Regions from separate parts of the Paenibacillus xylanexedens genome, predicted to be linked through region 3. Evidence: riboswitches for the same ligand, from Rfam matches in the RefSeq annotation. Region 3 holds a riboswitch; each other region holds the start of a gene.

Region 1 (10,242 bases), 3.1 Mb from region 3:
ACCTGGAACATGGCACAGCCGTTCTCGATATCCTTACCGCTATCCATCGGAAAGGACAGTCTGTTGTTATGGTTACGCATGATATAAAAGCAGCCTGCCGGGCAGATCGCCTGATCTACATTTTGGACGGCAAGATTGGCGGAATCCTTGAGTTTGACACTTATGACGAACATCAAATTCAGGATCGTGAAGCGATTATCTTCGCTTTAGTTACGGGGAAGGAATAACGATGGCTGTCATGTTTAAACTTAGCTTGTCGTATCTGAGTAGGAACAAAATACAAAATGCGTTGATTGCGCTGCTCCTGCTACTCTCAACACTTCTTGTATCTACAGCTATTGTCATTCTGACGAACACAGGCAATCAGTTTTATGAAATGCATACCCGCACCCATGGATCTCATCAGATCCTGACGTTTGAAAAAGGGCTCAATGACCCTGACGCTGTGCACAACTGGTGGGCTTCTCAGGATGGAGTTCAGGTGTCCCCTTTGCTAACGTATCGTACATTGTCAGGCATCATATTGAATGAAACTCACATCCCTAACATCTACCTGTACATGTTTAATACGCCTCCGCCGCCTTGGGGTGTGGATGAACTAATTTTCTCAAGCGGGACGCCCGACACAGTTCCCGAACAAGGCTCCGTCTGGATTCCAACGTCCATGGCGAATGCTTATCATATTTCCGTAGGTGATACCATTGGCTTCAAAACCGGCTCAAGCACAATCGAATTAAATGTATCGGGCATTGTCATCGATGTACCATATGGGGCACCCTTCTCCAATACAGCACGGGTCTGGATGAATCCTACCGATTATCAACATGATCTCGCGACACTTGCTGGCAACGAGAATCGTATGATGGGCATCCATTTTAACGATTACAGCATGAATTCGGTGTATTGGGAACGATACAATCGTGAGACAGGTATTCCGTTTCTGGAATCCAAAATGGAGTTCGAGGCCATTGCCTCTTTTTATCTGATCATCAATCAGGTTATTGGATTCATCATGATATTCATGGGTGTTGTCATGCTCTCCATCGCCCTGGTGACCATCGGGTTTACGATTGCGGATGCCATTCTGGCCAATTACAGAACGATAGGAATCCTCAAATCACTAGGTCTGACTTCCCGAAAAACGATAGGCACCTATGTTATTCAATATGCATTGTTATCCATCGTAGCTATTATCCCCGGACTTGCACTCAGTATATGGATATCCAAATGGATCATTAATATTTCTGTATCCTCTCTTCGAGTGGCGAATCAGAACATTCCAGTCCAAGGATTGGACGCGGCCATACTGGCCGGCGTACTTCTATTTGCTCTAGTGATTCTGTTCACTGTGTTATATGCCAAAAAGGCACGCAGCATACAGCCCGTGCAGGCTATTCGTTATGGTATGTCGGAGACAGATCACAGCCGGATGGCTGGGAAAATGAATTCGCCATTGGCGCACTGGATCGGGTTCGCACGACTGCCTGTGACCGCCGTGCTTGGATTCCGACATGTGTTCAAAAATACCAAAAGCTCTGTTCTAACACTCCTGCTAACCACAATAGCTTCCTCCGTACTTGTTCTAAGTTATGTTCTGCTGACCAGTATAACCGGAATTGAACAGACCGCAGCTAAATGGGGATATGACAATGCCAATGTCGCAGCAGTAGTCGTGAACAAAGGTAACTTTCCAAAGACTGAATTGAAACAAACGTTAGAAGAGGATACACGGATTAGTAATGCAGGCTGGCAAGGGAACACAACGGGTGTAATTAGCCCGGAGTCTTTGGCAACAGTAGAGGGCCAATCCATCAGTCTCAACTTGAGTGTACTGGACGGGAGTTATCAGGAACTTGGATTCGAAACGTTAAAAGGGGTTAACCCACAACATGCAAACGAAATTGCCATTGGTGTAAGTGTAGCCAAAACATCAGATAAAGATCTCGGTGATCTTATCGATATCTATATTGAAGGAGAAAAGCGTACATTCCTCATCACAGGCATCTATCAGGCGTTCGCCAACATGTCTGTTTCAGGCAGAATCACCATTGATGCCATGAGAAGTGTGAACCCGGATTATAGTGAATTTGATGTTATCTTCATCAATGTGAACGATATGGCACAAGCGGGTAAGGTTGCCTCGGAATTAAATGAGCAATTTAAAGATTTTGCTTCGGTAGTCACTCAGAAGACATTGCTTGATTCGGTTTACGCGGAAGCCGCGAACATCCTGATCTATCCGATGAGCCTGATTGGATTGCTGTTTATCACTGTGACGTTCATCATTATTTTCAGTACCTGTAGAATCAATATTCGTAAAGAAAGCAGAACGTACGGAATATACAAATCGCTGGGAATGACATCCCGCCAAATCCGGTTGTCGCTCACCATGGGAATGTTCATACTATCCTCCGTGGGAGCCATACTGGGTATTTTCGTCGGCGTATATCTGCTGCCTCTTCTACTCGAAATGGTCCTTTCCGGTTATGGTATCGTACAACTTCCACTGATCCTGCATTGGGGTGGAATGGTACTGTTCACCTGTCTAAGCATCATTGCAGCCAGTCTTGGCTCGTGGTTCTCTTCGAGAATCATTCGGGAAGCATCGCCACGTATGCTGGTTATCGAATAATGTAATCAGAATGCCTTAACACAATAAAACAAGCCCTTCCATACCTCTATAGGATGTGGAAGGGCTTATTATCATGATATGAACTATTTCCGCCACTTCTTCGCAAGTGCACCAATCTGATGTGGCGTTGTTCGGCAACAGCCGCCAATAATTTTCGCGCCCGCAGCAACCCACTGCTCCGAAGCATCACTCATACTGCCACAAGTACCCTGTCCACTCCACGTCTTCGTCACTGCATCATATACTTCTCCCGAGTTCGGATACACAATGACAGGTTTGTCGCTGGCACGACTCAGAATACCTACGGCTTCCGTCACCACTTCCATCGGAGCACAGTTCAGGCCAATTGCCGCAATCTGCGGCTCGGAGCCAAACGTCTGTGCACATACTTCAAGCGGTGTGCCTTCGCTGATGCTTGTCCCATCTTTTAAAGAAAAAGATAACCAGGCATACGCATGAGGAAACTCCTTCAGTAAATCAATCAGCACCTGTGCTTCCTGCAAGGAAGGAATTGTCTCAAACGCCAGAATATCTGCACCCGCTTCAATCAACGCCGCCATACGCGGACGGTGAAATGCGGCCAGCGTCTCATCCGACACGCCATAATGTCCCACATACTCTGAACCATCCGCCAGATAGGCGCCGTACGGTCCAACGGACCCGGCAATAATTGGACGTGGACGAAGACTGTCTGCTTTCCGATCCACTCTACGATTTGTTATATGCTCCTCATTCTCCTCAGTTTCGGAACGTACCGAAGGAGCTTCTACAAGCTGACCTGTCGAGCTTTCTCTTCCCACTAAATCACTCTGCACTTCTGCCCACACGTCATCTCTCGCCTGTGCAGCCAGTTCAACCGTCTTGCGGATCAGCTCTAGTGCTTCCTGTTCACCAATCCCTCTCTTGCGGAAACCATCCACCGTCGCCTGATAACTGGATGTAATCGCACAATCGGCTCCTGCTCGAAAATAATCTGCATGGACCTGAACAATAACATCCGGATTCTCAAGCAACACACGAGCAGACCATAGTGGATCATCGAGATCACATCCATGCTGTTCGAGTTCCGTAGCCAACGCTCCATCCAGAATCATGACCGGATGTTCACGAAGGATCTGTTCTATGGGGTTAGTCTGTTGTGCTTGCGTCATGTACTTGTCCTCTTTTCTTATTCACACGTTCTGTCAGATAATAAGCAGCGTAACATACTGCGATAAATGGAACCCCACAATACAGCGCAATTCGCTGTGTCGGGTCAAAGGCAATACCTATGCATGAAGCCAGGCATAATATAAATGAAACAATTGGTACCACCGGATACAGTGGTGTGCGGTAGACCAGATCTTTGACCGCATGTCCTTCCCGGATATATTGTCTGCGGAACATGTATTGGGAAGCGCTGATGCTCATCCATACCGCAACGACAGCGAGACCTGAAATGGAAACCAGCGTAATATACACCGTACCTGGCGCAATAATACTGGACAGCAATGCCAACGCACCACCCACCATACTAATCAGAAGTGCATTCAGTGGTACCCCGCTTTTGGTCAATTTGGCAAACCACGGAGAGATCGTTCTTTTGTCAGCCAGAGACCAGAGCATCCGTGAAGATGCATACAGGCCTGAATTGGCAGCAGAGAGAATCGCCGTCAGAATAACAAAGTTCATAATGTCTGCTGCATAGGGTACACCCACCCGCTCCATTACCGCTACAAACGGACTTTCCAGTACACTGGCATCCGACATGGGCAGCAAGGCTGACAAGATAATAATCGTTCCGATGAAGAAAATAACCAAACGCCACAGCGTTGTATGAATAGCCTTTGGTATCGTCTTTTCAGGGTTCTCCGTCTCACCGGCGGCAATGCCGATTAACTCGGTGCCTGAGAAGGCAAAGTTTACAGCAAGCATGGTCATCAATATCGCTGTAGCCCCATGAGGGAACCACCCGGATGCGGTAATATTTGATAGAAATGGAGCCGGTTCAGAATCCGCCATGGGAATGAACCCAAACATGGCTGCGCCACCGATAATAATGAAAATTACGATAGTCACTACTTTTACAGATGAGAACCAGAACTCGGATTCCGCAAATAATTTCACCGTTAGAGCGTTGAACAGAAAGATCATCAGTGCAAAAATCGCGCTCCATATCCATACGTTCACCGATGGGAACCAGCGCTGCATCAGCAATCCGGCGGCTGTGAATTCAGAGCCAAGCGCAACAGTCCAGGTTAACCAGTATAACCAAGCCACCGTGTAGCCTGTTGCTGGTCCGATATATTTGGCTGCATAACTATGAAATGCTCCCGTCTCTGGCATATGTATAGACAGTTCACCAAGACAGAGCATCACCAGATATACAACGATGGCTCCGATCAGATAGGACAGAATGGTTCCCAGTGGTCCCGCCTGCTGAATGGTGTAACCTGAGCTGAGGAATAATCCCGTTCCAATGACTCCTCCGAGAGAGAGCATGACCACATGCCGTGCCTGCATTTTCCGCTGAAAATGCCCTTTGTCGTTGTTGTTCTCCATACCTGCTGCTCCCCTACTTCTTCATCCAGAAAAAACAAAAAAGACCCACTCTGCCTAAAGAGTGCGCCGTTACTGACAAATAAAAACAAACGCTCCTATCTATCAGGCTTTCACCCGCTGGAATTAGCACAGTATCCTTCAGATCTGTTGCTGAGGTTTCTAAGGGCCAGTCCCTCCACCTCTCTGGATAAGAAAATGATTTTTTACTAATATAGCGATCTATCATGAATGTGTCAACACTTAAAAAATTAATGGCTCACCTCGCTATTCGGTGGAAGACCCCGGATTGGTGATGGTGGTCTTTACCTCATACGTGATCGGCACGGTGCTAAAAATTTTATCCCAATCGTCTTTGACTTTTTTCCATGTTTTAGGTTCTTTGATACGCAAGCTATCCCGAAAATCCGCAACATCTACTTTATAGGTATGCTGCAGCTTGTATAACACCTGGCGAATCTGTTGTTCGGCCAGTTCAGCAAAATCTTTTTCCAACTCTCTAAGGTATGCCCCTTTTTCTTCTTCTTCGGGAGCACGCCAATCTTCCATCAACCAGCCTTCGGATTCGGTCTTTACATGGAATGAAATATCATTGCCAACAACCTTGGGAATAATTTTCACTTTTTTCTTCTTGATTTCATATACCACGGTGAATCCTTCCTTGTTATGTGTTTTTAAGACACCTCCTTTTTTTTTGGAATTGAGCCATGACAAACCTTCAAGATCTGTTTGACTAAGTTCTCCGATGAATTTGGTTGTTTTTCCATCAAAGATGCTGCCTCCAGAGAACTTGTCCTCTCCATGGGAGTTCAACACATTTTGAAGCAGAAAGCTGGAACCGGACTGCATTTGAGCATCTAACTTAGACAGTAATACAGGATCCAATATTTTGTTGGACAAATACGAATTGTTCGTAATTCCTGTGAGATAAAATGCCGGAATCCGAGACGGGTCCTGTGAAGTCAACACATCTAATGCACGATGATGACTGATCAGCACCAGGCAGTTCGGTCGAATATCATTATCCCGTAGTACAAAATCAAGCAATTGGTCTAAACCATATTTTTTGGCAATATCCTTGGAGACAACGATAACTTTCAGATGATGTCCGATAAGAGGCTTATCTCTTCTTAGCGCAAACTGACGGAATATTTGCAGCAAGGAATCCCCGGTAAGCTGTTCATTGGAATAGGATGTTTTGCCAGAAGAAGGTGAACCAGATTGTTGACTCGTTTTACTATCGGAAAATCCTGGAGCAATCTGCACAGTAGCGGTCACATAGTTCTTCTTTGGGTATGTTCCTCCCTGAGCAGCGATGTCTTTCTCGAATTCAGTCTCTTTACCGACATCAATTCCAAGACCGACATAGAGACTTAGATCCTCTATTTCCCGACTGCTCCAGCATCCAGACAGCGTCAACAGAATGCACAAGACAGAAGCTACACGTAATAGCATACGGAATGGCATCATGCATGCTTGCCTCCTTTTTTGCGAATCAGACTTAACAACAGTAGGACCAGAGGTAAAATGGCGAATAGAATCACAGATACATTGCCGAGCATATCCCCGAGTGCAAAGGTATCATCCACCGTTTTGGGCATCATGGCTGTCACATAAATGAACGGAAGCAGACCATACATAATGCCCTTGATTTTTTTGGTACGAAACAAATCACGAATGCCCACCGAAGCGCAGTAGTGTGTGATCGCTGTAGTCGAGAAAATTTGCATAATCCAGATGACCAGCAATAAGGATTCGAATCTTTCGAATATTAAACCTTGTATCTCAAAGCTTCTTACCAAATCCAGCGTTGGCCAGGTGCGCGTTTTGATCCCATCAAGGGATAAACTGCCTATGACCATTACAACCGTGATCAAGTAGATAGTGGTGGATATGAATATCCCCCAGCTCATTGCCTTATTACTCTTCTTCGGATTTTTCATATAGGCAGTCATGATTAACATCACCTCATATCCCGTGTATGACAGTAGTGAGGGCTTCAGTCCTTTGAAAACGGGCATAAACCCATCCCCAAGCACAGGTCTTAGATTCCCAATCTCAAATAGCTGATTACTAAGTAGAATTTCGATGACAAATATAATGATCGTAATCGGTAGAATAATCTCGAACACGCGTACAATGACACCAAGCCCACCCGAGATCATATATATACCGATCCACATGAAGACCATCACAATTGCCCAGGTGGGGGTGCGTTCGAGTAGATACATTCCTGTCACATCAGCCATGACTCTTACTTCAAAAGCTGCAATGACCGTGAAATACATAATCATAGCAAATCCCAGTATGTAGGCAATCCAGTTCCCCGTAATTTCACGGGTGAACTGGAACACGGTTTTCCCCGGAAATCTGCGACACAGGGTAACCATAATTATTCCGATACCTGTAATAATCAGCCCAGACAGCATAATGGAAATCCAGACATCTGGTGTTCCTACAGCCTTGCTGATCGTTCGAGGCAACGTCAATATCCCGGCACCAAGCATGTAATTGACAATAATTACAACGGCCTGTGTCGTGGTTAGCTTTCCTTGGGAGCCATTCACTTTAGTTCACCTCCAGACCTTCAGTAGATGGAATTCCACTATTTTTTTCGATCATCATCTATCGGATTAGTCATCTTGGGACGCATTCTCATCATATTTAACGGAGCACGAATAACGAAATCCTTCCATTCATTCATGTGATAAGGAACGGCTGGAGCTACATATGGTACGCCAAAGCTTGAGAGTCGTGCCAGATGTGTACACACAAGCAGGAAGAACATTACAACACCATATAGTCCAAGTATAGCTGCACTAAACATGGCAGCAAATCGCAGAATCCGCAGCGTTAACCCTGCACTATAGACGGGAATCGTAAAGGAAGAAATGGCCGTAACCGCAACGACAATAACCAAGAATTGGCTTATAATTCCCGCCTGCACTGCTGCTTGGCCGATAATCAGACCTCCTACGATACCCATCGCTGGCGCAATTGGTTTAGGCAGCCGTATCCCTGCCTCCCTCAGAATCTCAATCGAAAGTTCCATGATCAGTACTTCAATGATTGAAGGAAAAGGCACTCCTGTCCGCGTTTCAATAATCGTCAATACCAGCTTGGTTGGAATAAGACCCGGATGGAACGATATAAACGAAATATAGAGCGCAGGAGCAAGCAATGCCAGCATCGCGGCCATAAAACGCAGCACTCGCAAAAATGTTCCGGGAATCCAGCGTTCATAATAGTCCTCGGGAGACTGAAGCAACATGCTAAAGGTAACCGGTACAATTAATACAAATGGCGTTCCATCCAACAAAATTGCCACTCGGCCTTCCAGAAGGGCACCCATCACCCGGTCAGGTCTTTCCGTATTCAGTACCTGTTGAAAAGGACTCAGCGTACTGTCTTCGATGAGTTGTTCCACATAACCTGATTCCAGCATCGAATCCATATCCATCTCTTCAATTCGCTTGCATACTTCAACCACGAGATTTGGATCGGCAATATCCTGAATATAGGCTATCGCCAAATCTTTTTTGATCCGTGAACCCACTTCATACTTCTTAATAAACAGGCTCTGATCACTTCCATAACGACGCAAAATGCCTGTATTATCGCTTAATTGCTCTGTAAAACCAATACGTGGTCCGCGAAGCAACCCCTCGGATAAAGGTTCATTTATACCTCGTGTTTTGATATTATGGGCTCCAATTAATAAAGCACCTGGCAAGCCATCAACCAATAGTGCATTTTTCCCGAAAAGCACACCAACTGCGAGCTCTTGAAGAGACTTCGTCTCCTCAACCAAACTGACAGGAAGTAATTGATCTTGCAGATATGCCGACAGTAAGTGTGCATTGTCCGGATGAAGGAAACCTTCCTGCTTAAGTAGAGGAACACCTTCTAACATCAACGGTGTAATCAAGTGATCATCAACTAAGTCCTGATCTACCAGGCCTTCGGTATAAATGACCGCAGCCCGTGTATTCGTTCCTCTAATAATAAATTCCCGAATATGCACGTCTGCATTGAGTCCAAAGCTTTCTTTCACACTCGTCAGATTTATGCTGTACTTCTCGGTTAATTTAATATTGGCATATTGGCCTGTTTCGGTCCCTTCACCCTGCCCTTTGGCTGCTGGCGAGATATCCTTCGAGGATACGGACGATGGCTTCGAACGAGAGAAGCTTCCACGCTTAATGGCAGCATTGATCCAGCGTATGCTCAAGGTAATACCAATTGGAATGATGAAGACCAAGAATGCCTGAATCCATATGGGCCATTCCGGCACGTAGGATACAATTGTTGACCACATGTTCCCACCCCAACATTTCTCTGCATGACATAGCTGCAGGTATTCCCAAGTATTGTGTCCCCGTTTGATCACAATAATTCCCGTTTTTTTGTGTACAGAACAGCAAAAAAAAAAGCGGTTCCTGTATTAGGAACCACTATTCGCTCTATAATTATACGATTCTGGTCACATGCTCCGCTTTGGCATCCAACAAGTGGGCTGAAGCAGCAATTGCTGTAAAATCATTCAATGCAATCTCAATCTGCTTCTGGCTCTGCTCCACATATTCTTCTACTTTTTTGGTACCTCCTGTGATATTACCAATCTCCTTCGTTATTCCAGTCACGCTATCACGAATCTCATTAATCGAACTCTCTACCATTGCGGATAGTTTCTTAACTTCCTTGGCCACGATATCAAATCCTCGTCCGTATTCTCCTGCATGTGCAGCCTCAATGGCAGCATTCAACGCGAGCAGTTGCGTCTGAGACGAAATCTCGCGTATCGTTCGTACCACGCCCTGAATCGATCCGGCCTGTTCCTGCAAATGAGTCAACGTTGCACGGTTAGAAGTCGACACCTCAGAGATAAAGGAAATACTTGACATCAACTCCTGGCTCCGTTCAATGCCTACATCTGCCTGCCCATTCAGTTCATGGGACATCGTTTTCAGCTCGTTCACTACGACCGAAATGTTGTTCTGACGGTTGGTAATGTTGGTGGCGATTTTGGAGACACCCAGTATCTTCTGATTCGTCTCATCGTACACCGGCAT
Region 2 (10,242 bases), 3.4 Mb from region 3:
AGTGATGGGAAGCCTAACGGGAATGAAATCGGAAGCCTAACCAGCAATAGCGAATTCGGCTCGTGGTATGTTGTGTTCGAGTACGTGAAGACAGGTCACATCCACGATGACGATCAAAATTTGAGTGCCGAAGAACTGTTAAGCAGTTATATCCGAGGCACAGAAGAAGATAACAGAGAACTTGATCCTGAATATAGAACGTACATAACGGGGTGGGAAATCGAACCGGCATATGACAGTACCAAACATCAGTTGGTTTACTCCCTTGGTTTTAAGAATGCTGATCAGCAAGCCATGGTCAATTACAATGTAAAACTCCTGACACGCGAAGGGTACATCACAGCCATTCTGGTTACAGATACGGCCAACTTTCAACAGAGCCGCCAGGCATTCGAGGAAACCGTCCTTAATCAACTTAGCATCAATGCAGGATATACCTACGAGGAGTACAATGCTTCGACTGACAAAACATCCACCATAGGGCTCAACAGTCTTCTGATGGGCGGGATCGGATACACGGCTTCCCAGAAATTCAGTGCTCTTCTTCTGCTCAAAAAAGGATGGGCCTTGATCCTGGTTATCGTCCTTGGGCTAATCGGTTGGATCAGATACAAAATCAAAAGCTCAAATGGAGAAGAAGAAAAACTTTCTCCCTCCGAGAGGACGTACCTGCAAGAAGCAGATGAGCAGCAGTATGCTGATCAGAATGAATTACCCTACTACCGCCAATCTGGGCATCCATCCAACGCGGAGAAACAAGATAAGCCCTAACCCTTCCCTTATTGATCGCCACGTCAGCGCAGATTAGGAAACATAAAATAAGCCGTATATCTCTTCAGAAGAGATATACGGCTTATTCTTAATAGCTTCACATCATATCATACATATCGTGAATTATTCAGTTGCAGGTTCAACTGCACCTTTATAACGTTCTTTGATGAATGTTTTTACTTCTTCGGAGTGCAGAGCAGCAGCCAGTTTTTGGATTGCATCTGCATCCTTGTTGTCCTCACGGGAAACGAGGATGTTTGCGTATGGGTTACCTTGCAGATCTTCGATCAGCAAAGCATCATTCGCCGGATTCAGGTTCGCTTCGAGCGCATAGTTAGCGTTGATGAATACCAGATCCGCTTCATCCAATTGACGTGGCATCATGGCTGCATCCAACTCGATGATATCCAGGTTCTTCGGATTGGCTGTGATATCTTGAATCGTAGATGTAATATTTGTGTTGTCTTTCAGCGTAATGATACCTTCCTTCGCGAGCAACAACAGTGCACGTCCACCATTGGATGGGTCATTTGGAATTGCTACTTTTGCGCCGTCTGCCAATTCATCCAAAGACTTAATCTTTTTGGAGTATCCACCAAAAGGTTCAACATGAACAGGTGTTACAGAAACGAGGTTGAATCCACGTTCTTTATTCTCTGTGTCCAGATAAGGCTGGTGCTGGAAAAAGTTCGCATCCAATTTTTTATCAGCAAGTTGCTGATTGGGTTGTACATAGTCATTGAACGTAACGACTTGCAAACGAATACCTTGTGCTTCCAGTTCAGGCTTGATGCTTTCCAGAATCTCTGCATGTGGTGTAGGTGAAGCTCCAACTTTCAATTCAACTGTACGAGGTGCACCTGCTGAATTGTCTGCGCCGCTATCGGCGTCCTTGTTGTTTCCGCAAGCTGCGAGAACCGCAATCAACATAAGACTAAGTAGAGCAAAAGACCATTTTTTCATGTGTAAAACCCCTTCTCTAATCATTTTTGTCATGTGGCGTCCGCATTATTGCATAACCATCATGTTATCTATGTGTTATTTCCTGGTGAAAAATGTAACCAAGCGATCTCCAGCCATCTGGAGAATTTGCACAAGAATGATCATCGATACTACGGATATAATCATGATTTCATTTTGATAACGATAATACCCATAGTTGATTGCCAGCGTTCCTAGACCTCCACCACCAACCATGCCCGCCATCGCCGTGTAAGAGACAAGCGTAACGATGGTAATGGTAATACCAGCAACCAAACCAGGTAACGCTTCAGGCAGTAATACCCGTCTTACAATTTGTCCGGTCGATGCACCCATCGACTGTGCCGCTTCAATGACACCCCGATCAACTTCTCGCAACGTCGTCTCCACCAATCGAGCAAAGTAAGGAGCTGCTGAAATAACTAAAGGTGGTATAACACCTAACACACCTGTAGCAGTACCGACGAGTGAACGAGTGAACGGTATAAGAGCAACAATCAATATGATAAATGGGACTGAGCGCAAAATATTCACAATCAAGGACAATATAATGTACACCGTCCGTGACTTGATCGAAGCAGATCGGGCTGTCATGAACAGCAGCACTCCGAGCGGTAAACCAAAAATTACGGTGAACAAGCCTGATACACCCAAAATTTGCAGTGTCTCAATGGAGGCTTTACCAACCTCTTCCCAGCGAACTGTTGAAAAATCCATCTAACGAAGCACCTCCACATCAAGTCCCTCAGCGGTTAATTCTGATATCGTCCGATCAATCGCATTTGAATCACCCTCGAACCGAACGGTCAGCTGCCCATAAGGAACCTGTTTGATCGTAGAGATTGTACCTTGCAGGATGGCAAAATCCACTCCTGTCTTACGTACCGTTCTAGACAAAATCGCTTCATACGTTTTGTTACCCAGAAAGGATATCTTCACAAGTTTGGAAGCAGCACCTGCCTGCAATTCAACGCCTGCATTTGCCAGAGCGGTCTCTTCCAGAGCAAGTCCAGCTTCATGGTCACGCATCATGAAGTCCCGCGTAATCGCATGCAGCGGCTTCAGGAACACGTCTGTTACAGGTCCCTGTTCCACAATGCCGCCTTGATGAATGACAGCCACCTTGTCACAAATATTCTGAATGACATGCATTTCATGTGTGATCAGCACAATCGTAAGGTTGTACTTTTCATTAATGTCGAGTAATAACTTCAGGATTGAATTTGTCGTCTGCGGATCAAGTGCCGAAGTAGCCTCATCACAGAGAAGTACATTCGGGTCACTTGCAAGTGCTCTCGCAATCCCTACACGTTGTTTCTGTCCACCCGATAATTGAGCCGGATATTTGCTGCTATGGTGCTCCAGACCAACCAGTGCGAGCATTTCCTTCACTTTGCGATCAATGGCTTCCTTGGGTGTATTCACAAGCTTTAGTGGAAAAGCTACATTGTCATATACCGTTGCCGAAGATAACAGATTAAAGTGTTGAAAAATCATCCCGATCTTGCGTCTCTGTTGCTGCAATTCGGTTTTGCTCAGTTCAGTCAGGTTGATTCCGTCAACCCATACCTCACCCTCCGTAGGCCGTTCCAGCAAATTAATGCAGCGAATCAATGTGCTTTTGCCCGCTCCGGAATGGCCAATCACTCCGTAGATTTCACCCTTTTGGATGCTCAAATTCAGCTCGGATAACGCTGTTGTAGATTTTTTCCCTTTGCCGTACGTTTTCGTTAAACCTTTTAATTCAATCAATCGCACTTGCCCCTTTCCAACCACCTACATGTATCTTTACCCGATCTAAAGGAAAACTCCCCTTAAAGTACAAAAAAAGAGCCCTTTGCAGATACAAAGAGGGCTCTTCACGTGAAAGAATATACCTTCTCATCTGCCAAAATCGTGTCTTGCACCATTTTGTAGGAATTAGCACCTAACATCTATAACGAATGATACATGTATCATGTCATTACAAATCGGTTGCCGGGCTTCATCGGGCCTGTCCCTCCGCCGCTCTCGATAAGAAATATGTTGTTGTAGGATTTTATAAGTTCATGTAGTTTATGCTTTATAATGTGAACGTAACTTCCGAATTATCAGTTATATCCATGTAACATTCGATTGAAACTCAGTATATTCCAAGTATTCCGATTTGTCAAAGGGAATTATTTCTTTTCCATATTTTGTTGATATAACTATAAGAGGCTGTTAACGTTTCACAGACCATATCGATGCCCTGACGCATTTCCTGCACATGCTGATTCAGATCCTCCAATTTCACTTTACCTTGCAAGGTCTGGTGTAACTGCCACAGGTCATCGTGCATTTCTGAGTTCATGTAGTGAATTTCCATATTACGTCGTTTGCGCAGCTTGCTCATCGGCTCACGATAAGAGTCCTTGATCTGTATTAATTGCAACGCAAGATCATGATGTTCCCTCGCATAGTCAAACTGCCTTAACACAGTAAAATAAGAAAAATGCGCTTTGGTATTTGAAGTATTCAACTGGAATATTTCATTTAATACCGTGCCCACTTTATCCAGAATGGCAAAGCAGCGGATAAAGCCATCTTTGTAGAAATACACATACCGTGCATACTCGGCTTTTTCAGTCGGCGTCATATCATCCGTTGAACCTGCAACGACCTTTTTGCGAAAATGAGCAGCAGCGAAACAGCTTTGCTCCAGTTCATCCAGTGAGGAGATGAGTCCCTGAGTCCACACATACAGCTTCCGATAGTCATGCGTGGGATCATGGTCCACATGCATTTGTCGTTGAAATAGCTCAAGCGTATGCGCCATTGCGTCCATCGCTGCCTTCAATTTACCTTCGTTTATACGTGGCTTTTCCCCCAACAACGTTCGCAGCATATCTAACCTCCTCTTTTCCAAATCAACAAGAATTCATCACCGTAAACGTAACATCATTCATTCCGTGTAATTGCTGCTTGCCATAGGTTGCCCTGATCCCTCTGACATCAAACAAAGTCCACCTGCCCAATGATGTACATCACTAGATGGTGGACTTTCATATTTAAAAACGATTAGCCGGGCGATGTAGCTTGTACACCAGGAAACTCATATACGTTAAGACTCCGAACAATATGGCGATATCCAGCATATGAGCGAGAGCTACGAACATGTATACTTCCGGACGGCTCATTGTCACCATCATGAAAATACCAATGACTACTTGCATCAAAATGAGAACAACGGATATCACGCCAAGGTTACGCATTTCCTTGTTATCTGGATGATTTCGGTAAGCGAAATGACCCAGGATCGCGATAACAATCACGAGCGACGCAGCTGCTGCACGATGAGCAAAGGCAACCGCTACCCCACCCGAAAGCTCAGGAATAATCTGACCGTTACAGAGCGGAAATCCGGAGCATCCGCCGGCAGAATCCGTGTGACTCACAAATGCACCTGTGTATACCACGAGATATGTGTAAATGGTGGAGAACCAGACCAGATTCCTGAATTTTTTGCTAACCCGAGGGTATTTATTCAGGCGCTCCAATCCGCCATCTTTTGCCTCTTGCCTTATGCCCAGCGCCATCATTAGAGAACTGGCAAAAGCAATCAGTGCAAAGCCAAAATGCAGTGCCATGACTGCTGAAGATTGGGAGAAGACAACGGCAAATGCCCCCATAATTCCCTGGACGATAACAAATACCAGAGTTAAGAAAGAAAACAATTGCAGGTCACGGCGTGACTTGCCAAACCGCAGAAAAGCAACAAACGAGGCAATGGACAACAGTCCAGCCAGTGCACTTACAGCGCGATGGGAATATTCAATGAGTGAAGCCACAGTATGTGCGGGAACGAGTTTTCCGTTACATAAAGGCCATTCTGTTCCGCAGCCAAGGCCTGATTCCGTTTTGGTTACGATGCCTCCACCAAAAGTGGCCAGAAACATGACAAGACAGGTTAATACGGTTAACCATTTAAACAAAGTTAAGTGTTTCAATTTTTTCTCACCCGCTGTTGGTTTAAGATGGCGAAGAATATTCTCCGCTTGTTTCGGTACTTTGACACTTATTTCACAACTAAATTCATTATACCGGATAAAATGTTCATTGACGTCGCGCTTTGTGACAAAATGTTAACGTCTGGTGAAATAATGACCCGCAGGTCATTGAGGATATGTACAGAAACGTTTCTTACATAGAACGTGTCGAACACACAAACGCCATTTCCCTATTTCAAGAGAAATGGCGTTCTTTTTATTATACCCTTTTACAACATGAACCTGTCATACTTTTATATAAGTTCATGAAACATTTACACAATAACGGAGAGGACAGAAATAACCAGAAGAAGCGGAGCGTTCGCCTTTATCCCCGGATTTCTCCCCTTTATAAAAGGGATCAAAGAAATCTGGGGATAACAGCGATCGGAAGGTTATTCTGTCATCGGAGTGCCTGTGTAAAAGTTGAGCTTGTATAACATTATTTATGAATCGTGTTGTACACCTCAACTGCGCGATCCAGGAACTGCTCAATCTCTTCTCTCGACTTGCGCAGCTTGTTCACATACCGCACGAGTTCGCGGCCATCTGTATATGCCACAAAGCTCGGAATGCCAAGAATATTCTGCTCTTCACTAACGGTTCCAACCTGATCCACGTCGACCTCAATAAAGGTCAGTTCACGTGCATATTTCTCTTCAACCTCAGGCATAAACGGATCGATGTATTTGCAGTCACCACACCAGTCTGCCTTGAATACGGCAATCGTCAAACGTGGGGATTGGATGGCTACATCAAAAGCCGGTTTGGAAGTAATCTGTTCCATTCGGTTCATCTCCCTTTCTGTACCTTGTCTTACCCTAAGTGAAGCAAATTGGCGAGTGGAAGTCAAATAATCAGCGCATACTTAGAATAAACCACATGGTCTGTGAATTTAAACCCAGAACATCATGAAAGGATGTCACATCATGACTTCCACCAGAACCGATTCTTCCAGCGAACAACATCACGGGTCCCTCCTGCAGATGGTCCGTTCCATTCCGGGTGCTGCCCGGGAAATCTGGCGTGGCAAACAGGCTGCATGGCAAGCTTCTGCACAGCTTCGTCACCCATTGCGTGACATCGAGTGGGATACCGATACGGCAGCTACCTTACAGTCTGAGGTGGAGCGTTTGTTACCTACCAGCAACAAATCTTTTACACGCACGGACCAGGTTCAAAGCGCACTCGTCTGCGAAGAAGATTGCATCATTCTGGAAGAGATTAAGACACTGACTCAGGAGCACAATCGGAGTAATATCACCCGCACGACAGCCTATCTGGAATGTTATGAGCAATATCCCGAACTGCATTGGGCACTACTGGCCCATATGGTCTCTCGCAACGGCGGATATCACATGACAGATCTTCAGAGTGACTTAATGCATAATCTACAGAATCAAAGCGATCGCGAGCATATGTATCGGCTGCTGGAGCGGTGCAATGCACTCATTTTCCAGGATGCATATCCCCAGCTTCTGCTGTATATGAACAGTCGCCGGATCGGACGAAGCTGTTTCCATCTCTTGTCGCACTTTCACGTGTCGGCGTTTATGACGCCGTTTTGGGAACGCTTTTGGCTGGAACGTTGCAGTTCACTGCTCAGTGTGGCATTAATTATTAATGAGCAGAACTATATCGAGAGCCGGGTGGTGCAGCATCCTTATTTTCAAAAAGAAGCACTTTCCAAACCCGCATTCCATCTGCATAATCTGGCCGGTCTGAATCATATCGTCTTTCCTCTTGGACGGGGAGCAGGACTCGCAGGACGCGTCATTGAACATTTTGGCAAACTGGATGAGCGAATCATGTTTGGCAAAGGGCTATATGCCTTGTTGTTTGGCGTGGAGCAAGTACACACACAAGTGTTGGAGTTCGCACGTTTGGTTCCCCATCGTGGCTCGCGCGCTGAATATTGGCCTGGCTTGTTTACCACTCGTGAAGACGAGGCGGGTGAATATACATTATACGCTCAGGCGTTACTGGATGAGGAATGGCTTCCAGAAGGGCAACGATTATATAGTCCTGAACTACTTTCCGTATGGGGGGACACGCCTTATGAACCGATCACCAGACATGACTGGCTTCAGACTCGGGATAGTCTCGGTTATCTGACGGCACCGCGTCGGCCATGGCTGTTTGAGATGAGTCACGAACACCGGTATGGCATGCTGAAAACGGCACTGGCTCATGATGCTAAAGCCATCACACACTAATGTTGAAGATTATATGGAGCAGGCAAAGACGGATGATGTGATATCCGATGTACCGCTAATCCTCGCTTGCTGGGCTAATGTCGAGTTCAGTCGCTCAGCTCTCCTTAGCTAAACAAAAAGCCCTGTCTGCTTCAATAGCAGACAGAGCTTGTATCCTATTTTCACAAAAAATTCTGGAGCATGGATGATGCTTTTTGCATTTTTAACCTCTTTGCCCAGCTCCACGTTGAAGACGCATAAGTGGACGAAGAATTTTTTGCAGAATACGGGGGTAACTGCCCAGCTCGTCCTTGCGCAGTACACGCAGCACAACCATGAGAACCAGATACACCACCACAACAAGCACACCAACCACAAGGCAGGTAAGCAAGAAGGATACACGCGCTGGCAGGAACAGTCCAAAGATCGTATTGCCAATCCAGTTCGTTGCAAATCCTACACCTGCTGCAAGCAACACTGTAATGATAAATCCTTTCCAACGATCTCCCATGATGGAGAAATCAACGATTTTGCGAAGGACCCGCAGATTCAGGTAAGTGATAACCAGGAAACAAAGGGCCGTTGCAATAATGATGCCGTAAATGCCAAAGATCGGCGCCAGAATCAGACTTGCGATCAATTTGATCACAACACCTGCTGCGACACTGATCATCGTAATCCGCGGTTTCCCTACCCCGAGCAAAATGGAGTTGGTGGTCATCATCGTAATCTGGAAAATGGTACCGAATGTTAACAAGGCAATGATCGGCGTTCCATCCAGATTGGTAAACAGCAATCCGTTAACCGAATATGCTGCCGCACAAAGTGCAATGACAATCGGCATACCTGTCAGAATCGAAATGCGCAACGCAAGTGTAACCTGACTCTTCAGATGCGCTTCATCCTTGCGGGCAAATGCTGCCGATATGACAGGCACCAACGATTGACTCAAAGCGATAGCCAGAATCGGAGGAATACCCGCAATACTTTGGGCTTTCGCACCCAGGATCGCAAGTACACCAGTCGCTTCTTCGAGTCCGATCTGGCCACTAAGCAGTGGTACCACAAGGGATGAATCGATGAAGTTAATGGCTGGAACCGCAAGTGAAGACAGCACAATTGGAATAGACAGCTTAAAGATATCACTGTAGATACCTCGCATCGGTAACTGCTCTGCACGCTCGTAATTCAATTGGGCCGCACGGTCGCTACGACGTAGCTTCAAGGTGAAGTACAGCATGACACCGAAGGCACCCACACTTCCTAATACCCCACCAAATGAAGCACCTGCAGCAATCGTCTGGTCATCATAATTCCATTGCAGCATGACATAAGCCACGATAATGGCTGTACCTACACGGGCGAACTGTTCAACAATCTGTGAAATACCACCCGCTGTCATGTTGCCGCGTCCTTGGAAATATCCACGCATCATCGCAATAGCCGGGAAAAGTAGTAACGCTGGAGCCAAGGCGCGAATGGCACTGACCGACTCCGGTACTTTGGACACATACGTAGCATAATAAGGTGCCGCGAACCACAACAAAGCAGACATGACTACCCCGGCCACAGCGGCAAAGATCAGGGCTGCACGGTAGATCTGTTGGGCTTCACTCGCGCGTCCGAGCGCATAGCGTTCCGATACCATCTTACTAAGTGTACTCGGTATGCCCGCCGTTGCTACAGTTAACAGCATTAAATATACCGTATTGGAGATGGTAAAAGATGCGTTACCGATATCGCCGAGGATATGCTCCAGCGGCACCCGTTGAACCAATCCGAGTACTCTTGCGATCAGTGCAGCGGCCGCCAGTATGAGCGTACCCCTAATGAATGTTTCTTTCTTAGACAAACGAATTCCCCTTCTTTCCTCCACACCGGACGTGCATCCCGTTGAAGCTAATCCTGAACGTTTAGGCGAATCTTACCACCCAGATAATAAAGAGAACAATCATGACGATTTGCAAAATAATTTTCATCACAGTACTCGTAAATAGCCCCACAACGGAACCAAATCCAACTTTCGACGCTTTGGAAGGTGAAGAACCTCCGATCAGTTCCCCGATAAATGCACCGATAAATGGTCCCAGCACCAGTCCAAATGCCGGAATGACAAATGGGCCAATGATAACACCAATGGTACTCAGCGTTGTTGATAACTTGGAGCCACCGAACTTCTTCACGCCCCATGCACTGACGACATAATCAGCCACAAACAACACAACAACAATCAGAATCTGAATGATCCAGAACCACACACCAAACGGATCAAAGCTGAAGAACCAGCC
Region 3 (10,242 bases):
AGCACTTCATCCAGCAGGCTCTGATCGATCGGTTCCTCTATCCAGGCTGCATTATTGAGGATATTGCGCTGGCTGGCACTGCTCACCAGTGTTGTCGGAATTCGCTCATTCGACGTGGAGAATTGCACGGCCAGCTTGGCAATGTCACTGCCTTGTTCTGCACAGAAGCGGGCAGCCTTCAGGCAGAGCTGTTTCACCCGATCATCTGCCGGATGCCAGGCAGGAGCCCCTCGGGTACTCAACAAGCCCATAGAAAGAGGCGAAGCATTGACGAGGCCAATTTCTTTTTTTTCCAACAAGGGCAATAAAGATAATAATGAGGTATCATTCAATGAATAATGACAGTACGAGATGATCGCATCCGCATCGATCTGTGGCAGTACCTTCTCGAACAAAGGCAAGGGTAAGCCACAAATGCCCGCATGTCGTATAACTCCCTGCTCTTTCAGACGCAGCAACGTTGGAAAGGCTTCTTCTACGATGATCTCTGCTGGCACAAATTCAATATCATGCAGGAACAGAATGTCGATATAGTCTGTATGCAGTCGATCCAGGCTCTCTTGCACGCTATCCAGAATCCGCTGACGTGAAAAATCAAACTCATTTTCCCCATACCGTCCGGCTTTGGTTGATAACATATATGAATTTCGCGGCAAGCTACGGATGGCTTCACCCAACACGGACTCCGCTTTTGTCAGCCCGTAGTAAGGCGAAACGTCTATGTAATTCATCCCCGCATCTACGGCCGCATGTACAGTGCGAATCCCTTCGTCCCGGTCAATGTCACGAAATACAGAACCGAGTGAGGATGCTCCAAAACTCAATACAGGTACGTCCAGTTCCGTCTTGCCAAGTATTCTTCTCTTCATCGGTTTAACCCCTTCCAGCGTGTCTGACTACACAAGTTCCCTTTCATTGTAACAGTTCAATTTCAATATAAAATATCGCCAATTGCGTAACATGTACTGTTTGATGACCTCGAACCGCAGAAAGAAATCAAAAAGCCCGCCGTCTCTCCAAACGGAGTAGTCAGCGGGCTTCGCTTCATAAATCCTTATCTAACGATCAAAGTTTATAAAGAGTAGTATTGAATTAATTAGAATTAGTTCTGCATTACGAAATCTTCATGCACGGCATTCTCTTCGTCGAACATACGCACGATGTCATATCGAGTGTTACGTTGTGCCGGGATATAACCGGACTCCCGAATCAAACGGAGAATGGATTCAATGTTAACTTTATATGTTGCACCAGCAGCAGATACAACGTTCTCTTCAATCATCGTGCTACCGAAGTCATTACAGCCAAATTCAAGCGACTTCTTACCGATCTCAGGACCCATCGTTACCCAAGAGGATTGAATGTTCTTGATATTATCAAGCACCAGTCGGCTGATGGCTACAGTCTTCAAGTACTCTTCCGGAGTCTGACGCTCCAGCTTAAGGTTGGTATTGTCTGGCTGGAAGGTCCAAGGAATGAATGCCAGGAAACCTTCGGAGTCATACTTGTTCGCGATACATTCGTCCTGAGCTTCACGTACACGGAGCAAGTGTAATGCACGCTCTTCCATCGATTCACCAAGTCCGATAACCATCGTTGCCGTGGTGTTCATACCGATGCGGTGTGCAGTTTGCATAACGTCCATCCAATCCCGCCATGAACCTTTCAAGCGGCTGATTTTCCGACGTGTGCGGTCATCCAGAATTTCAGCGCCGCCACCAGGCAAGGAATCCAGACCAGCTTCGTGAATGGCACGGACAACCTCTTCCAAGGTAAGGCCATCGGATACTTCAACCATTTTCATAATCTCCGCTGGGGAGAAAGAGTGCATCGTGATGTTCGGGAAACGCTCTTTAATGGCTTTCAACAGGTCTGTATAATAGCTGAAAGGCAAGTTTGGATTCGTTCCACCTTGCATCAAAATCTCGGTACCATTCACATCTTCCGTTTCCTGAATCTTCTGGAAAATAACTTCGTCTGGAAGCACATAACCTTCATCCGAACCAGGTCTGCGGTAGAAAGCACAAAAACGGCAGTACACATCACACACGTTTGTGTAGTTGACGTTACGCCCAATTACAAATGTTCTGTATGGTTCAGGATGCATGCGTTTCATAATGACATTAGCAGCTGCCCCGATTTTGTCCACTTCATTGGATTCAAATAACTGAATCGTGTCTTCCAAGTCCAAACGTTCGCCCCGAAGGGCTTTATCTAAGATACGGTCTACCGTACTCATCGTAAAAAAGCCTCCCTCATGAAGAGAAATTATATAACGATCCGTCCCAACTTGTTCAAGAGAAGCAAGTTCTGGTGGCAACATCGTATTTCTGTACTCCACATATCGTAACACAGGTTACATGTGAAAAAAAGCACCTTATGTACAGGTGCTTTAAAAATAAGTAAAAATGTTTACATATGGAATGGAATTTATTCGAGATTAAGTGACACGCATCGGCGGATTTGGGCATCCACTTTTGCTAGGATTCCTGAAGTGCTTGCTCCAAATCTACAATCAGATCTTCGATATCTTCCAGACCTACAGAGAAGCGCAGCAACCCATCTGTAATGCCACGGTCACGGCGAACCTCAGCCGGCATTGCCGCATGAGACATCATCGCTGGGTAGGACAAAATACTCTCCACAGCTCCTAAGCTTACAGCAACAATAGGTAGCTTCACCCGGTTAAGAACTGCTTTTGCACGATCACCTGAACCGACGTCAAATGAAACGACAGCTCCATATCCTGTGGATTGGCGCTCATGTGCCTCACGGCCCGGATGTTCCTCCAGTCCAGGATAAAAGACAGCGGTAATATCACTGCGCTCATTAAGCCATGCCGCCAGTTTAGCTGTGCTCCGTTCACTATGAGCCATGCGAGCCCCCAAGGTTTTCATCCCGCGCATCAGAAGCCAGGATTCTTGTGCCCCGAGTACAGTTCCAAGTCCATTTTGCAACTGTTTCAGTTGTACGCCAAGTGATTCCGTGCGAGCAACCGCTAACCCTGCCAGTACATCACTGTGACCTCCAAGAAACTTCGTAGCACTATGTACGACGATGTCCACACCAAGCTCAATTGGACGCTGATAGTACGGAGTCATAAAGGTGTTATCCAGAATCGTGATCAGGTCATGTTCCTTCGACCAGTCAGTTACGGCAGCGATATCCGTAATTCGCAGTGTAGGGTTGGACGGTGTTTCCATATAAACTGCCTTGGTGTTTGGCTTGAGTGCCGCTTTTACTTCATCTATATTGGTCATGTCTACAAAGGTTGTCTCGATCTGCATACGGCTTAATATGGAAGTAAGCAAACGATACGTACCTCCATATACGTCTTCCGTTACAATCATGTGATCCCCTGCAGAGAACATCATGAACACGCTTGAGATCGCAGCCATCCCCGAAGAATAGGCAAAGCCTCGTGCGCCGCCCTCCAGCAATGTAATGTAATCTTCCAGAGCCTGACGTGTCGGATTACCGGAACGACTGTAATCATGTTGAGGCGGATTGAAGATATCAAAATGATGGAATGTTGATGCTTGGTAGATCGGTACACTGGAGGCTCCAGTCGTTTTGTCAATCTCATCGCCAAAATGGAGCAACTTGGTTTCAAATTTCAACTCGGAATTGGGCTTGTTGTTGGACTCACTCATGAGTGCACGCCTCCTTCCACTTCCTGTTGTGCAGCTGTCAGAGCATTGCCGAGATCTGCAATCAGATCATCTGCATGTTCGATGCCTACGGAGAACCGGAGCAGACGATCATCCACACCTACGGCTTCACGAATTTCAAGCGGAATATCCGCATGAGTCTGTACTGCGGGATAAGTCATAAGTGATTCAACTCCGCCGAGACTTTCGGCAAAAGCAATGAGTTGGATATGACGCAGCAACGGTTCAACATAACGTGCATCCTTCACTTTGAAAGAGAAGATACCTGTGTTACCCGTGGATTGTTTGTTCTGTATCTCATACCCCGGATGATCGGATAGACCTGGATGATACACTTCAACCACCGCTGGGTGCTCAAGCAAGTATTTGGCAATAGTAAGTGCATTGTGCTCATGACGCTCCATGCGAAGAGCCAGCGTTTTCATACCTTTCATCAACTGGTAGGAGTCACTTGGAGATAATACCGCTCCAATGGAATTATGCAGGAACGCCATCTCAGCAGATAATGCCTCACCTTTGGTAATAATTAGTCCGGCGAGCACATCATTGTGTCCGCCCAGATATTTGGTAGCGCTATGAATGATGATATCGGCACCCAGTTCAATCGGACGTTGGAAAAATGGAGTCAACAACGTGTTGTCAACAATGGTCAACAGGTTGTAACTTTTCGCCCAGGAAGCAACGGCTTCCACATCGGTGATCATCATCAGTGGATTGGTTGGTGTCTCAATAAATACAGCTTTTGTATTCGGCTGACGAACCTTCTCCAGTGCTGCAATGTCATTCGTGTCCACATAACTTGCCGTTACGCCGAAACGGGACAGAATACGTTCCAGTAGACGATAGGTTCCACCATACAGATCCAGCGATACAATCAGATGATCCCCTTGACCAAACATGGCAAAAATCGTTTGCAGCGCGGCCATTCCCGAGCTACAGGCAAACCCTGCATCACCGGACTCCAGCGCTGCAGCGGCTTCTTCCAACACTTTACGGGTTGGATTAGTCGTACGAATATAATCAAACCCCGTGCTTTGCCCAAGCTTCGGGTGGCGAAACGCAGTGGATTGATAGATCGGAAAGTTAATGGCGCCTGTTACCGGTTCATTGATGGATCCAATTTGTGCTAAGCGGCTTTCGATTTTCAACTTGTTGTTGTCTTCCATTGCTGCATCCTCCTGTAATCTCGATTAGATTTGCGGGCCAATATCGTAAGGTGTTTCTTGATACACATAGTAATTGAGCCAGTTAGAGAATAATAAGTTGGCATGAGCGCGCCAAGTAGCCGGCGGCACACGGGAAGGGTCGTCATTCGGATAATAATGTCTAGGCAATGCGATATCCAACCCTTTGGCTGCATCCCGGTCATACTCCCACTTTAATGAGAATGGGTCATACTCGGCATGTCCTGTGGCAAAAATCTGTTTGCCGTCTTTGGTAGCAACCAGGAAGATCCCCGCTTCCTCGGATTCAGCCAAAATCTCTAAATTCTCATTCTTTTCAATATCTTCGCGTCTCACTTCCGTATGACGGGAATGTGGAACGTTGAATACTTCATCAAATCCACGCAACAACGGAACATGAGGTTTATTAATGGTATGTGGGAAAACGCCAAAACACTTTTCATCAAGTGCAACCTTGGGTACGTCAAAATGATGGTATAAACCTGCCTGGGAAGCCCAACATATGTGGAGGGTTGAAGTCACATTGGTTTTGGTCCATTCGAAGATCTCCTGGATTTCATTCCAATAGTTCACGTCTTCGAAATCCATCTGTTCCACCGGGGCACCCGTAATAATCATTCCATCGAAACGGCGGTGCTCAATCTCATCGAAGGTTTTATAGAACAGATCCAAATACTCCTGAGACGTATTCTTCGACGTATGGGATTTGGGATGTACGAGAACGACATCCACCTGAATAGGCGTGTTTCCCACCAGACGAAGCAATTGTGTTTCGGTCGTTTCCTTAGTGGGCATCAGGTTTAATATAGCGATACGGAGTGGACGAATATCCTGCTGATATGCAGAAGTTTCATCCATGACGAAGATATTCTCTCCTTCAAGTACTTCTTTTGCTGGTAGAGTATCAGGTATTTTGATTGGCATGGTAAGTCTAACTCCTCCTTGTGCATAAATAGATGCAGCAACCCTGGCCTGATGTCTTCACATCAATACAGTTATAGACTGCCTTGAGCTTGTAAAAACATTGAATTGCTCTTTCATCCAACGTTACAAACAACCTCAAGTTCCTTAGCGAAAATCACTGCTGAGAAGTCGGGGCATATGACAAAGACCTTCCTCGGATTTCGAGAAAGGTCATATGTAAAAAAGATATGCGCCTCTCTCATCTCTCAGTTACAACAGTGCCACTTGACACTTAGTCGCTGCAAGAATTAGCACCGTGCGGTATACCGCCGGTTGCCGGGTTTCATCGGGCCAGTCCCTCCACCTACTCTTGATAAGATTTCGCTGTATTAGATTGTAATTTAATATGGTTCACCGTCTACTTTATTACATTAATGCCCTCACGTCAAGTTGCAGTTCGATGTCTGCTTCCCAGATCGGAACCGTTCATCATCTGTTGTCATACACTGCCTCAGGGCGCGAAATAGACACATTTTTGCGCTTGAAAGCACCTTGTACCAGCGGTATACTAAACAAGGTGTTATAAACCCTTATGTGAGAGGTGACATATTAAATGGATGGCGACCCGAGGCCTGACTGGCAGCCGAATTCCGACAAACTGCATAGAGAATTGACATCAGCATGCCGGCAGCGGGACGTGACTTCCGTTTGATTATATAGTGAACGCAGCCCTGATCTCCAGGCTCCGCTGCCGACCGGCTGATTTGTTCTTTTTGCGCCCATAATGATAATATCCGCCAAGTTGGCGGGTGCAGAAGGAGTAGATTAACGATGAAAATACGGTTGGTAAACAACGGTGTATTTATTCCGGTGGACGACATTCAGCAGGCGCTGACTCCACCAGCGGAAGGATTTTACTGGATTGATGCAGACGTAGACGATTTGGCGGTACTTCAGCCGCTGTTCTTGATGCATGATCTGGCTGTGGAAGACTGTCTTAGTGACGAAGAACAACGTCCGAAGATTGAAATTTATGAGAACCATTATTTTATTGTGATTAATAGCATCCGTTTTGATGATGAAGAGATATTTCTACGTGCGGTCAACTTATTCCTTGGCAGACATTTCATTATTAGTGTTACAAAGCACAAGATCAGCGAATTGCGCACACTGAAACCCATCCTGTGGGAACAGGAAATCAGTACACCGGATCGTCTGCTGTATTTGCTGGTTGACTTGATTGTTGATAATTATTTCACCGTAGGTGACCGAATTGAAGCACGGATCGAGAAGCTTGAGGAAGACATTCTGATGCACACCAAAAAGTCACATCTGAATGAAATCATTGGGCTGCGCAGTGAGATTCTGTGGCTGAAGAAAGTGCTCGGACCTCAGAAAGAGGTCATTAACACCCTGAACAAAAAAGATCTGCGTCTCATCGATGATCAACTGCAAAAGTATTTCAGTGACATCTATGAGAATGCTGTAAAAATATCTGAAACCTTTGAGACTTATCGCGACCTGATGGGCAACTTGCGAGAAGCCTACCAATCCAGTATTGCGAACCGGGCGAATGAGATCATGCGTGTATTTACCGCCATTACCACGGTCTTCATGCCGCTGACGGTCATTACCGGTATATACGGCATGAACTTTACGAATATGCCAGAGCTTAACTGGAAATACAGCTATTTTGTTGTGATTGGCCTGATGGTTACCCTGGGCCTGAGCATGTTCTTCATTTTCCGCAAGAAAGACTGGGTATGAACTCTTACGAAATAACAAAGACGAAGCGCTTCTCCGGGAGAAACGCCTCGTCTTTTTTTCATTTCTGATCATTAACCAACATTCTTCTCTGTCTCTGCGTGCCGACGGAAGCGGATTCGAATCATGCGCAGTCTTTCATAGACCTGCTCCAGACTTCCTCCATCGGGTTTCTCTCCTCCATACACCTTATGTAATACTGGCTTCAGGAACGTATCTCCCAGCTCCTCATACGCACTCCATACGGCCTCTTGTTCGTTCTCTGGCATCACTGCCAGCTCCACATCAAGAAGACAATCGGTGTCATAACCTTCTTGATCCAGTGCCTCTAACAGCTCAACCAACTCGCGTCGGGATAATCCGGATCGATTAACAATCTCCTCTAACGTATACCCTTCCTTCATGCCTTCAAGCACCTGCTTACGCGTGGTGAACTTATCAAGTTCCTGCTTGTACTTCTGCTCTCTCTGCTTGTATAACCAACTCTCATACTCTTCTTCCTTCAGCGCCGTGTATACCCAGTCCAGCGGGAATGTCGTTGAACGCTCCAGCCCGTTTGTAATCTCCATCCATTCCGTACCATACTCAGTCGCTTTGCTCTCTCCTACGCCCGGCAGTTGCATCAGTTCATCCAGCGATTGCGGAACAAAGGCACTGATCAAACGCAGCAGACGATTCGTTGCAATAAAATACGGTGCCTTCCGGTCAGACACAGCTCTCTTCCTGCGCCATGTGCACAGATCCGTATATAATTGCTCATTGCCGTACAACTCACTGTAACAATGGAGTCGCTGTCCACCATAACTGCGTGATTTCAGATCATCATTCTCATGAAATAATCCCTGCAACTGCGGTCGGTACCCCTCACTCATCTGTATGGCAAGCTGATGACGGTAAATATGAAGCAGCTCCTCCCAAGAAGTCCCTTCATACCAGATGCTATCCTCACGCTCTCCTTCCTCGTAGCGACTCCATCCCAGCTGCCAACTATCTTCCTCTTCCCCAATCCATAACTGTGCATACTCTGCATTCTGATCTGACATTCTGGACAATCTGTTCATGAAAATGACTTCCATTTTCGTTCCCTCCCTTTGAATATTCAGCTTATACGAGTTAGAGATACTACCTATAGGCAGCACAAAAAAACACCCCTCCTGCAAAATCCATGCAAGAGAGGTGCTTCCTCATTAACCGTACTATGCTGTTGCCCATATCATACCACAATGGTAAAATTCGTCAATCCCTTTATAATCTACTTATTCAATGCCAATTTGGCAAGCGCCAGCGAACCACACAGCCCTGCATTGTCGCCAAGTCCTGGTGAAACAACATACTGGTCAATGTCGGATTGAAGCGCCGGATGCTGAACGTATCCAGCCAGCAACTCCTGCAGTTTGCTACGAACCATCGGGAACAGGTGCTCCTGCTTCATTACTCCGCCACCCATGACGATTTTCTGCGGAGAGAGAATGAGAACATAATTCATCAGTGCATGTGCCAGGTAATGTGCTTCGATCTCCCAAGCTTTATGATCTGCAGGCAGTTCATAAGCCGGTTGCTCCCAACGTTTGTTAATGGCTGGGCCAGCTGCAAGGCCTTCAAGGCAGTCACCATGATACGGACAGAAACCCTCGTATGTATCCTCTGGATGTCTGCGTACAATGATATGTCCCATCTCTGGATGTGACAATCCATGGACCATTTTACCGCCAACCACAGCACCTGCACCAATACCTGTACCCACAGTGATATACAGACAGCTCTCAAGACCTTGTGCAGCGCCCCAGGTTGCTTCTCCAAGTGCCGCACCATTCACATCCGTATCAAATGTCATCGGTACATCAAAATGCTCCTTGAGCTTGCCAATCACGTTATACTGTCCCCAATGTGGTTTTGGTGTTGTTGTGATATAACCATATGTTGGGCTTCCTTCAATCGGATCAATCGGACCAAATGAACCTACACCCAGAGCTTCAATGCCTTTGCCTTCAAAAAACGAAATCACTTGAGCCATGGTCTCTTCCGGTGTTGTTGTTGGAAAACTTACGCGTTCCAGAACTTCTCCGTTTTCTGTGCCAATACCACATACAAATTTGGTTCCGCCTGCTTCAATTGCGCCTAAGATCGTCATGTTAGTCACACTCCCAAGTTAGTTTAAAAAGGAATTCGAATTGCTTTACTTGATGACACGATAATTACCCTGCTACTTGTTCTCCAGCTTGGACAATCGTTTCATTAACGTTTGCCTCCAGCTGTCTGACAGCGCAGGAATGGCCAGCAACGCCTGAATACCATCGACATTTTCTTTCCCCTGATGCATGATTCGATTGGCTTCAAGAACCGTCATTGAGGCTGGATCGGTGCTGATCCGTCGAAATATCGATGAAGGCCTTACCTCACCTTCTTGCAGTACACGAAAGTAAAAGCCGGTATATCCACTCTCCTGAAAATAAACAGGCAGCTCCTTATAATCATACCTCGCACCCAGCTTGAAGCAAGGTTGTCTGGGCTGACTGACCTGCACTGTGGCTTCGCCCAACTCGTACACATCACCAATCCGTACGTCTTCTTCGGCACAGCCTTCAACCGTCAGATTTTCTCCACAAGCTCCCCAATCCAGCTTGCGATCCATCAGTTGTTCCAGCGCCGGATAACGACTGTAATCGTATACACAAACGGCTTTGTCAGGGCCGCCATGATGCACCAGATCCGCCTGCGCG

Evidence for each region. A riboswitch is a leader RNA that binds a small molecule or an ion and turns the genes downstream of it on or off. The one in region 3 is predicted to bind S-adenosylmethionine.
Region 1: another riboswitch for S-adenosylmethionine. It lies ahead of mmuP (S-methylmethionine permease); the one in region 3 lies ahead of metA (homoserine O-acetyltransferase MetA).
Region 2: another riboswitch for S-adenosylmethionine. It lies ahead of BS614_RS28445 (methionine ABC transporter ATP-binding protein); the one in region 3 lies ahead of metA (homoserine O-acetyltransferase MetA).

What each region holds. Positions count from the first base shown of each region.
Region 1 is NZ_CP018620.1:6,827,734-6,837,975, forward strand. It holds gene BS614_RS29845 (ABC transporter ATP-binding protein) at 1-227, shown strand, start outside; gene BS614_RS29850 (ABC transporter permease) at 230-2,632, shown strand; gene mmuM (homocysteine S-methyltransferase) at 2,716-3,783, opposite strand; gene mmuP (S-methylmethionine permease) at 3,761-5,173, opposite strand; SAM riboswitch class I at 5,266-5,367, opposite strand; gene BS614_RS29865 (Ger(x)C family spore germination protein) at 5,438-6,640, opposite strand; gene BS614_RS29870 (spore germination protein) at 6,637-7,737, opposite strand; gene BS614_RS29875 (spore germination protein) at 7,776-9,488, opposite strand; gene BS614_RS29880 (methyl-accepting chemotaxis protein) at 9,640-10,242, opposite strand, start outside.
Region 2 is NZ_CP018620.1:6,526,579-6,536,820, forward strand. It holds gene BS614_RS28430 (DUF2167 domain-containing protein) at 1-771, shown strand, start outside; gene BS614_RS28435 (MetQ/NlpA family ABC transporter substrate-binding protein) at 895-1,734, opposite strand; gene BS614_RS28440 (methionine ABC transporter permease) at 1,810-2,469, opposite strand; gene BS614_RS28445 (methionine ABC transporter ATP-binding protein) at 2,470-3,504, opposite strand; SAM riboswitch class I at 3,631-3,772, opposite strand; gene BS614_RS28450 (Cthe_2314 family HEPN domain-containing protein) at 3,902-4,618, opposite strand; gene BS614_RS28455 (COX15/CtaA family protein) at 4,782-5,720, opposite strand; gene BS614_RS28460 (thioredoxin family protein) at 6,202-6,546, opposite strand; gene BS614_RS28465 (DUF2515 family protein) at 6,689-7,975, shown strand; gene BS614_RS28470 (putative polysaccharide biosynthesis protein) at 8,178-9,806, opposite strand; gene BS614_RS28475 (DUF456 domain-containing protein) at 9,868-10,242, opposite strand, start outside.
Region 3 is NZ_CP018620.1:2,869,159-2,879,400, reverse strand. It holds gene BS614_RS12920 (aldo/keto reductase) at 1-869, opposite strand, end outside; gene mqnC (cyclic dehypoxanthinyl futalosine synthase) at 1,103-2,239, opposite strand; gene BS614_RS12910 (trans-sulfuration enzyme family protein) at 2,481-3,653, opposite strand; gene BS614_RS12905 (PLP-dependent transferase) at 3,650-4,837, opposite strand; gene metA (homoserine O-acetyltransferase MetA) at 4,862-5,779, opposite strand; SAM riboswitch class I at 6,015-6,138, opposite strand; gene corA (magnesium/cobalt transporter CorA) at 6,590-7,525, shown strand; gene BS614_RS12890 (HRDC domain-containing protein) at 7,597-8,598, opposite strand; gene BS614_RS12885 (ROK family protein) at 8,775-9,653, opposite strand; gene BS614_RS12880 (MOSC domain-containing protein) at 9,726-10,242, opposite strand, start outside.